Regions from separate parts of the Streptomyces sp. NPDC093097 genome, predicted to be linked through region 1. Evidence: riboswitches for the same ligand, from Rfam matches in the RefSeq annotation. Region 1 holds a riboswitch; each other region holds the start of a gene.
The links. Region 1 has a riboswitch for magnesium ahead of ACIQE0_RS15540 (NRAMP family divalent metal transporter). Riboswitches for the same ligand answer to the same signal wherever they lie in the genome.
Positions count from the first base shown of each region.

Region 2: another riboswitch for magnesium. It lies ahead of mgtE (magnesium transporter); the one in region 1 lies ahead of ACIQE0_RS15540 (NRAMP family divalent metal transporter).
Region 3: another riboswitch for magnesium. It lies ahead of ACIQE0_RS10545 (hypothetical protein); the one in region 1 lies ahead of ACIQE0_RS15540 (NRAMP family divalent metal transporter).

Region 1 is NZ_JBIVOW010000007.1:327,234-330,748, forward strand. It holds gene ACIQE0_RS15535 (SpoIIE family protein phosphatase) at 1-946, opposite strand, end outside; M-box (ykoK) riboswitch at 1,453-1,626, shown strand; gene ACIQE0_RS15540 (NRAMP family divalent metal transporter) at 1,929-3,515, shown strand, end outside.
Region 2 is NZ_JBIVOW010000001.1:318,087-321,601, reverse strand. It holds gene ACIQE0_RS01290 (alanine/glycine:cation symporter family protein) at 1-1,356, opposite strand, end outside; M-box (ykoK) riboswitch at 1,736-1,904, shown strand; gene mgtE (magnesium transporter) at 2,238-3,515, shown strand, end outside.
Region 3 is NZ_JBIVOW010000005.1:102,293-105,807, reverse strand. It holds gene ACIQE0_RS10550 (HAD-IC family P-type ATPase) at 1-590, opposite strand, end outside; M-box (ykoK) riboswitch at 1,276-1,454, shown strand; gene ACIQE0_RS10545 (hypothetical protein) at 1,707-2,006, shown strand; gene ACIQE0_RS10540 (MgtC/SapB family protein) at 2,040-2,756, opposite strand; partial or broken gene ACIQE0_RS10535 (transposase) at 3,045-3,513, shown strand.

The DNA of each region.
Region 1 (3,515 bases):
GGGCGTCGGGGTCGGTGGGCCGCTGGTTCACCGCCAGGAGCCGGCCGCCGGCCTGGTGGATCTCGTCGGTGGCGCTGCGGCCCGAGGACAGCAGCTCGGCCAGGCCCGGGGCGAGGTCGGGCAGCTGGGACACCTGGCGTCCCTCGGCGTCCCCGGGCAGGGCGAGCAGCCGTGCGGCCTCGTCGTTGACCAGCAGCAGACGGCCGTCGCCGTCGACGATGACCACGCCCTCCCGGACGGCGTGCAGCACCGCGTCGTGGTGTTCGTACATGCGGCTCATCTCGACCGGCCCCAGCCCGTGGGTCTGGCGCCGCAGCCTGGTGGTGATCACCCCGGTGGCGGCGGTGGCGAGCGCCAGCGTCGCGCCGCTGATCCCGAAGATCACCGGGAGATGGCCGGCGATGGCGCGGCTGACGCTCGCCACCTTCATCCCCGCGGACACCAGGCCCACCACCGAGCCGTGCGGATCGGTGACCGGGACCACGGCCTGCACCTCGTGGCCGAGCGGGCCGGTCACGTTCTCGATCTGCACCCGGCCGGCCAGCGCGGGACCGATGTTGCCGATGAACTGCTTGCCGATCTGCCCGGGCTGCGGGTGCGTGTACCGGACGCCATGGGTGTCGAGCACGACGATGAAGTCGACGCCCGCGCGGTTCCGGGCCGCCTCGGTGAGGGGCTGCAGCTCCTTCGCCGGATCGGGGGACCGCAGCGCGGCCGTGAGCCCGGGGGAGTGGGCGAAGGTCTCCGCGACGGCCACCGAGCGGCTGCGGGCCGCCTGCTCGGCGTCGTGCCGCGAGGTCAGCAGCAGCGCCGCCAGAGCGACCAGGACGATCAGCAGTCCCACGGTGAGCTGGAGCAGGAAGACTTGCCCCGCGACGCTCTGCGGGCGTCGTTCGGTCAGTGACCGTCCTCTTGTGCGCCGGTAGCGGCCGGACCCTGCGGCCATGCTGCTATTTCTAACACTCCCCGGGCGGGCCTGCCGCCCTGCTTGCCCCGTGCGGGCGCCTTCCGGCCGGCCCGCCTGCCGACGGGGCGAGCCCGCCCGTGGACGGACACCGGGCGGCCCACTACCCACAGTGACCGGGCGGCCCTTCGTGCTGAGCGCGCTCCGTCGCGTCGCGCCCGCCGGACGCCCGGGGCCGCGGCCGGTGCGGGGTGCCTGGCCGTGGCGGGCCCGCGCGGCGAGGCCGGCGGCCCGTGCGGGGGAGGGGAGCGGGCGGCTCGGGCCCGTTCCGTGGAGGCGTGGGCCCCGCCGGGGGCTCCCGGCGCATGACGGCGTGCCAGGAAACGACGATCAACTCCCGGACAATGAGGGGCAGTTGACCTGCGTGGAGGTCCAACCGTGCGGTGTGCGCGCCGGGTTCGTCGGTGTGTGCCGGCGTCAAGGTTCGGTCAAGTACTTGCGTCGATGCGCAAGTAGGTCGGTATGCTGCTGGACGTTCGAGAAATTCGAAGGCACCTCGTTCGGTGAGGCGTCTGCACGGACACAGGCCACTGACCCCACGACGTCGAGAGACGCCCAGGTTCAGGACAGGTCTCCCCGGATTAAGGGGTGACCCCAAGTGGCTGCCCCGGCAAGGGGATTACGCCGTGGAGTGCCAAAGCTCTGACGAGTTGGGGTGAGCCGGCCCATGCGGCCGGTCCGCTCCTTGACGTGTCCGTCATGGCGCCCTTGGCGCCCCGGCCGTGAGGAGGCGAGAGACATGGACGGCCATTGCAGTAGTCCGGGCCACAGTCGGCCCCGCATCCGCATGTCCTCGTTGACCTCCGGCACGCGATAACACCCCTCTTCCCCGCGCCCGCTTCCGCGCCCCGTAGCAGTCCGCACCGGTGCGGCTCCATGCCGCCCGGGCGCGGGCCGCCCGCCCGCGGAACGGTGCTGCCGCGTGCCCCGAACCTCCCCCAGACCGGGGGACCGGGAGGCTGTCATGACCGATCTGTCCACCACCACCGCCCCGCCCGCCCCGAAGCCCGCCTCCGCGGTCCTCGACGACGCGCACGTCGGCGACATCCGCGGTGCGCTCGGCACCATCAGGCACGACGACACCGCGCCCCGCCGCGGCCTGTCCGCCAAGCTCAAGACCCTGCTCGCGATCGTCGGCCCGGGCCTGATCGTGATGGTCGGCGACAACGACGCCGGCGCCTTCGGCACCTACACACAGGCCGGCCAGAACTACGGCACCAGCCTGCTGTGGACGCTGCTGCTGCTCGTGCCGGTGCTCTACGTCAACCAGGAGATGGTGCTCCGGCTGGGCGCCGTCACCGGGGTCGGGCACGCCCGGCTGATCCTGGAGCGGTTCGGGAAGTTCTGGGGCGCGTTCTCGGTCATCGACCTGTTCCTCCTCAACGCCCTCACCATCGTCACCGAGTTCATCGGCATCACCCTGGCGGTCGGCTACCTCGGGCTGCCGAAGGTGCCGAGCGTGCTGCTGGCGGCGGTGATCGTGGTGCTGGCCGCGTCGACCGGCTCGTTCCGCCGGTTCGAACGCACCGCCATCGCCCTGTGCGCCGGATCGCTGCTGCTGGTGCCGATCTACTTCCTGGTGCACCCGCCGGCCGCGCAGATGGCGCACGACTTCGTCGTCCCGGGCCTGCCGCAGCACTCCCAGCTCTCGGACGTGATGCTGCTGATCATCGCCATCGTGGGGACCACCGTCGCCCCGTGGCAGCTGTTCTTCCAGCAGTCCTACGTCATCGACAAGCGCATCACCCCGCGCTTCATGGGCTACGAGAAGGCCGACCTGTGGTTGGGTATCGTGGTGGTGGTGGTCGGCGCCGCCGCGATGATGGGCTTCTGCGCCGCCGCGTTCGCCGGGCACGGCGAGTTCGGCCACTTCACCGACGCCGAGGACGTGGCCGCCGGCCTCACGAAGTACGCCGGCCGCACCGCCGGGGTGCTGTTCGCCATCGCGCTGCTGGACGCCTCCATCATCGGCGCCTCCGCCGTCTCCCTGTCCACCGCCTACGCCATCGGCGACGTGATGGGCCTGAAGCACTCGCTGCACCGGGGCGTGCGGAGCGCCAAGGGCTTCTACGCCGTCTTCGCCGGGCTCATCCTGGCCGCCGCGGTCATCGTGGTCATCCCCGGCTCCCCGCTCGGCCTGCTCACCGAGGGCGTCCAGACCCTGGCCGGGGTGCTGCTGCCCTCCGCCTCGGTCTTCCTGCTGCTGCTCTGCAACGACAAGGCGGTACTCGGCCCGTGGGTCAACGGGCGGGCGATGAACGCCTTCACGTCCGTCGTCGTGGCCGTCCTGGTCGCCCTGTCCATCATCCTGACCGCCGCCGTGCTCTTCCCCCACATCAGCTCGGACGCGATCCTGGACATCATGGGCGTCTGCGGCGTCGCCGGCATCCTCGCCCTCGGTTACGCCGAGGCCCGCCGGCGCCGCAAGGGCTGGGCCCTGGCCACGCCCGTGGACCGCACGGGCAAGGAGGACTGGCGGATGCCGCCGCTCGACCACCTGCCCAAGCCGATCCTCTCCACCGGACGCAAGGTGGGCCTCACCGCCCTGCGG
Region 2 (3,515 bases), on a different contig from region 1:
GCCGAGGACCACGCAACCGATGGTCACGGCCTTGAAGGTGAGGTCGCTGCGCCGGCTGCGGCCGAACATGCCCTCCCAGCACTTTTGCCCGTAGTAGGACCAGGTGACGGTGGTGGACAGGGCGAACAAGATCACGGCGACGGTCAACACGTAGGGGAACCAGGGCATGACCGTCTCGAATGCCGCCGAGGTCAGCTCCACCCCCTCGGCCTTGCCTGATTTCCGCGCTTCGGCGTACATCGGGGGGTTGGCGACGATGATGGCCAGAGCGGTCATCGTGCACACGATGACGGTGTCGATGAACGGGCCGAGCATCGAGACCAGGCCGCCGGAGGCGGGATGCCGGGTCTTGGCGGCGGCCTGAACGATCGGGGCCGAGCCCAGGCCGGCCTCGTTGGAGAAGGCGGCGCGGGTGAATCCCACCACCATGATGCCGATCAGGCCGCCGGCGCCCGCCTCCATGCTGAAGGCATCCGTGACGATGAGCCTGACGGCACCGGGCATGGCCCCCGCGTTCGCGGCGAGTACCACCAGGCAGCCCGCCACGTACACGATCGCCATGACCGGGACCAGTTTGCCGACCACCGCTCCCAGCCGTTTGGCGCCGCCCAGCAGAATCAGACCGATGACCGCGGCGATAGCCAGGCCGATACCCAGCCCCGCACCGGGGCTGCCGAGCACACCGTCCTCGCCGCCGGTCACGGAGCGCAACTGCGCGAGGGTCTGGTTCACCTGGAACATGTTGCCGCCGGCCAGACCGAACACGATGATGATCGGCGCGAACACGGCAGCCATCACCCGGCCCAGGCCCGCATACCCGCGGTCGGCCAGACCTCGGCGCAAGTAGTGCATGGGTCCGCCGGAGACACTGCCGTCCTCGTGCACGACGCGGTATTTCACGCCCAGGGTGCATTCAGCGAACTTGAGCGCCATGCCGAGCAGTCCGCACACGATCATCCAGAAGGTGGCACCGGGCCCGCCCACGGTCACCGCCACTGCGACACCGGCGATGTTGCCGAGCCCGACAGTGCCGGCGCACGCGGCCATCAGCGCCTGGAACTGGGTCACTTCGCCGGGCGCGTCGGCATCCGCGCCCTTGCCGCTCCGTTTGACGATCTCATAGGCGGTCTTGAAGCCGCGGAACTGGATCGCACCGAGGTAGGCGGTGAAGACCACGCCTCCCACCAGCAGCCACAGCACGATGAGAGGGATACCGGCACCGGCGATATCCACCTCGTAGAAGATGACTTTGTGGACCAGATCAGTGACCGGCTGGACGACGTGGTTCACGGCGTCCTCTATGCCCGACAGCCCCCCACCGGAGGCCAGCACACTGGGCGCGGTTTCATGCTGCATGGGGAAGGGCCTCCTGCGAGAGCGGACTTAAGGATCCACGCGGGTGAGGTAAAGGTTTGGATAAGTCTCAGTTCTGTCCCGGGAGGTCAGTAGGGACTTTCGTCCTGTCTATTCGGGGACTTAAGACCAAGCCTTCGGGTCACGTCCGCCCGTCCGCCGACGGAATCGAGTGACGAAACCGCCGACGGGGCCACGCGAGGGTGAGCTGTATTTGATTCCAGGGGCCGGACCCGGCTACCCGGGCACCCCGGCACCCGGCCTCACCAGCCCCGATGGCGGTGACGCCACGCCTGTGACCACCGGAATTTCCGCACCTCGATCACATTAATCTTGGTGAGGACTTGACTGATTCCTTGCGCGCTTTGTAGCGTCCCTTACGCATGCACCTCGCTAGGTGAGGCGTCTGCACGGACATAGGCCACTGACCCCAAACGTCGAAAGACGCCCCGGTTCAGGACAGCTCTTCCCGGTCTAAGGGTTGAGCCCAAGTGGCTCCCGCAAAGCGGGCACGCCGTGCAGTGCCAAAGCTCTGTCGAGAGAGGTGCCAGGGCTCCATACGAGGGCCCCTATCCGCCTCCGCGTGTGTTTCCGCGGCGCCCCCGTGCGCCTTGAGCAGCAGGAGGTGACGACATGCGAAAAGGCTCCGCCAGTTCCCAGAGCGGTGATTCGCCTTACGCCAGTACGCCGTCACCTGTGGCCAGCTGCTGATCACCGCTCGCCGGTACCCGTTCTCGGCAGTCCGTCGAGGCTGCCGAGAATTCTGACCGGGCACTTCCCGGTTTCCGCGCTGCCCGCTACATGGCAGTCGTCTCCACACGTAGGCCGAGCATGTCGCCATTTCGCTCGGTGCCCCTGCGGATGATTTCGAAAAAGGTCTTTTCATGAACCGCGAGGACATAGTCTTCCACGCCCGTGCCCTACTCGACCGGCCCGATGCCGACGCGTTCGCAAGGCTGATGCGCAGCGCGCCGCCGGCCGACGTCGCCGACGCCCTGCGCGACAGCCCACCGAAGCAGGTGGCCGCCCTCCTGGCACCGGTTCCGGCCAAGGCCCAGGCCCGCCTGTTCGTTGAACTTCCGGACGTGCAGCAGGACGCCGTCCTGGCCGAGATGCCGCCTGCCGCGGTGGTGCCGCTGGTGTCCGCGCTGCCCTCCGACGAGCGGGCCGACCTGTACAACCGGCTCAGCCCGGACGGACAGCGCCGGCTGCTGCCGTCCCTGGCCCAGGCCGAACGCGACGACATGCTGCACCTCGCGCGCTATCCGGAAGGCACCGCGGGCGCGGCCGTCACCTCCCAGTACGCCACCGTCCCCGCGGGCACGACCGTGGCCAACGCCCTGCGCGCGGTCCGCGCCACGGCACCGGACAAGGAGACCATCTACGTGGTCTACGTCCTCGATGGCACGGGCCATCTGCGCGGCACCGTCTCCCTGCGTGACCTCGTCCTGGCTGCCGACAACGCCTCGGTCGACCAGCTGATGCGCCCCGACCCCGTCACCGTGCACGCCGACGACCCTGACGAGAAGGCCGCCGAGTGCATCCGCCGGTACGACCTGCTGGCCGTCCCCGTGCTCAACGAGGACAACCGCATGATCGGCATCGTCACCGTGGACGACGCCATGGACATCGACCACGAGCAGGACGCCACCCAACTCGCCCGCTACGGCGGCACCTCCGCCCTGGGCGGGCCCGACCTCGACCTGCGCGCGTCACCGCTGCGCCGGATCTTCGGTGTCCGGGTGTTCTGGCTCGGCATCCTCACCGTGTTCGGCCTGGTCACCAGCACCTTCGTCGCAGCTCAGGAGGACATGCTCCAAGAGGTCATCGTCCTGGCGGCCTTCATCGCCCCCATCGTCGACATGGGCGGCAACACCGGGAGCCAGGCCGCCACTCTCGTCCTCCGCTCCATGGCGCTGGGCCAACTGCGCCCGGGGTGGCGGGACATCTGGTTCGTGACGAGGCGAGAGCTCGGTGTGGCTGCGGGGCTCGGAGCGGTGATCGCCATACTGGAGGTGGCCCTCGCCTACTTCGCCAAGGGAGGACTTGACGCAGGCGTCCTCGCCACCGTCGGCCTGAGCATGCTGGTGTGCACCGTCCTGGGCGGCGTCATCGGTGGCCTCCTCCCCTTTGTCGCGCGCCGCATCGGCACCGACCCCGCC
Region 3 (3,515 bases), on a different contig from region 1:
TGCGCCGTCAGCGCCGTGGCGATTCCCGCCGCGTCACAGGCCAGGATGACAGCCGCGGCCCGCACCTCACCGACGCCTCCCGGATGCACCAGGCAGAGCTCGTCGCTGCCACCGGAGTCCTCCAGCCCGTACCGGGTGGCCAACTCCTTCGCCCGGCGCTCCACCGCGCCGACCACACCCTCCTCCGTCACCCGCACCACCAACCGGGACAGACCGCTGTCCCAGTAGGCGAGAAGCACGTCAGGCTGCTCCAGCAAGGCGGCCGCTACCTTCTGCGCGGCCTCCTCCAGCGTCAGCGCGGCGGTGGCTTCGGGGCGCGGCTGCAACGGCAGTTGGAGCCGGCTGCCGGCGCGCCAGCGACCATCGCTGGGAACAAGCGCGCTACGGGCCACCCGCGCCACGCGCACAGCCGTCGCCGATGCCTCGGCCGCTCCGTCCGCCGCAGTGCGCACACCGGCCGACGCCAGCTCGGCCGTCCCGCGCCTCAGCACGTCGACCGGTTCAGCCAGACGAGCCACGGCCCGTCCCGGAAGGGCGAGTACGGGCCCAAGACCGGCCACGGGTAAGCCGGTTAACAAACGCAGAACCACTGTCCTACTCTCATGAGACGTCCACACCCGTCATGACCAGGTGCGGAGAAGGGACACTGCGCCCGGGACGGCCGGGCAACCGACGACTACTGTCCGGCCGTCAGCCGGCCGTCTGGCCCAAGGGCTCTTCGACGTCGATCGGCACCGCACCATCGCGCCGCCGCCCCTGGGATGACGGGCTCTTTGACGCGCCCTTCGCCCGCTTCGGGGAAGCGGCGGCAACCACAGACGAACCCTGCCGCTCACCGGTCGGCGCGGCGTGCGCCCCACCGTTCTTGGGACGCTGCTGCGTCAGCCACACCGCCGCGGCACCTGCCACCGCAACCGGCCACTCGACGAGCCCCGCCACACCCAGGAGGCCCGCACCGGCATACACCGCGGTCCGCCGTGCCCGAGGAGACACCGAACCGACCACGTCCAACGTCCCGTTCACGGCACCCCTCACCAGGCGGGCACCGGGCACGCGGTCCAACACCGCCCACACCGCTCCCAACGGGCCGGACCCTCCGGCCGGCAGCGACGAGGACGAAGGCGGTATATGGGCGCTCTCACTCATGACATCTCCTGTTCCAGGTAAGGACACGGTTTCCATTCAAACCGGCCCACTGGCGTTAACCTGCGCCGCTCCGAGTTTCCCCAAACGCGTCTTGACAGCACCCCTGCGCCTTCGTGATTCTCGATGCGTACAGCACCTCGTTGGGCGAGGCGTCTGCGCGGACACAGGCCACTGACCCCAAACGTCGAGAGACGCCCCGGGGCAGGACAGCTCACCCCGGATTAAGGGGTGCGCCCAAGTGGCTACCCGGCCAACCTCGGCCAGGATTACGCCGCGCAGTGCTGAAACCGCGACGAGAGAGGTGCCTTCCCGCGTCGCGGAGGCTCCTCGGCCCATACCAGGCACCCACGAGTGCCCAGGCCGCGAGGAGGTGAGGGGCTTGAGTCCCTGGCATAGTCCGGAACCCGCTTCCAGCCCAACTCACCCATCAGCACCCACCCGTCGCTGACACCGCCACCGACGCCCACCCCATTGCCACCCTGCCTGCAGGGTTCCCAGGCACGCCGTGCGGTGGTCCGTGCGCCCGTCCGCGACCGGGTACGTCCTGCTTGGAGACCGCCGTGCGCATCCAACTGACGTGGCCGAACGCTGCCAACGCCTGCCTCACCCTCACCTTCGCCCTACCCGACCTCAGCTCCGACTCGCTCCGCCCCACCCTGCAGCGGGTGTTGACCTACGCAGGGCCCCTCCTCGCCGGCGCGGCCGACGCCGCCGGCGCGGGCCTGCTCGCCCGCCTGATACTCCCGCTGGCCGTCCACATCGTGCAGCAGACACTCGAGAGCGATGCACGAATCTCAGAACACGGCCCCGACGAAACCCCGTTCCCCATGCAGGTCGGACACGTCCCAAAGCTCGCGTGAGCCCGTGCAACGAACGCGTTCACCGATACGCGACTACCGCCGTGGTGCTCCCCCGCGTCCCCAGCCGGTGAAGAAGCGTCGGAACCGGCGGTGGGGCGCCTCGTCGGCAGGGAAGTCGCCCTCGCTCTCGTCCGAGTGGCCGATCGCGGTCCAGCTCACCGCGGAGACCGCAGGCTCCAACGACAGCCGGCTGACGGCAGCTTCCAGAAGGGAGTCATCACGACGCTCCGTGGTGAGCTCCGCGGCGACCGTGACCTTCCCCGCCTGCGCGTCGCGGCTGAACACCGAGTGCAGCTGGAAGCCTGGCCCGGCGAGGGCCTGGACGATCAGGGCCCTGATGTGCGCCTCCTCCTGCTCTCTGCACACCGCCTCGAAGTAGTAGTCGGTGGTGATCTCCGCGCCGCCGCGCGGCTCCCGGTCCAAACGCCGGCCCAGCGGCCGCAGCAGCAGGTTGGCGCCCAACACGGTGACCGTCCCGAGGCCCGCCAGGACGTACAGACCCGTACCGGCCAGGGGACCCACCGCTGCCGAACACCACAGCGTGGCCGCGGTGTTGAGTCCGCGCACGCTCAACCCGTCCCGGATGATGACACCGGCTCCGAGGAAGCCGATACCGGAGACGATCTGGGACGCGACCCGAGAACCGTCGTAGCCGACGGTACTGGTGGCCTGGGTGAAGCCGTAGTTGGACAACAGGACGAAGAGCGCCGACCCGGCGGCCACCAGCGCATTCGTCCGCAGCCCGGCCATCCTGGCCCGCTACTGCCGCTCCAGGCCAATGACGGCACCGAAGCCGAGCCCGGCGATGACGTTGTCCACCAACGGCCACTCATCGATGACGGCCATGATCCGCTCCCCTCACCCTTGACACCTTTCCCGTACTAGCTCCTATATCGGCGACTCACCGCCAGATACTGAACCGTTGGACATACCTCGGGCTCGCCTCCACAGCCCGTTCGCCATGAACGGCGACATGGCTCGATGGAACGACGCAAAGGCCAGGGTCTTCCCACGATCCCAGCTCCACCTGATAGCCGGCCTATCGACGCGTATCTGGACGACGAGCGGTTCGTCGCCCCACAGCGCGTAGTACTCGCCGAAAGGCTGGGGCGGCCGTCTATCCCGGTCGAGACGCCGGTGCGGCTGCTATATCTCAAGCACCGCTATCAGCTCGGATGCGAGACGCTGTGCCGTGAGGTGACGGACTCCTTGAGCTGGAGGCGGTTCTGCCGGATCCCACTGACGTCCTAGGTCGCACCCGACCACCTTGATCAAGCTGATGCCGCAGCCGGATGCACACCGTCGAGCAGCTCAACGCCACGCTGCTGACAAGCTGCTGCGATGCCGCAAGCCGTGCATCGACATCATGGTGATCGAAGCCGATATCGACCACCCCACAGACGCTGATCTGCTGGAGCACGGGGTACGCAAGCTTGGCCGGCAAGTGCGGCGGATCAAGGCTGTGGGTGCGGCCAGGCGCACGTCCTTCCGAGATCTCAGCCAGTCCCC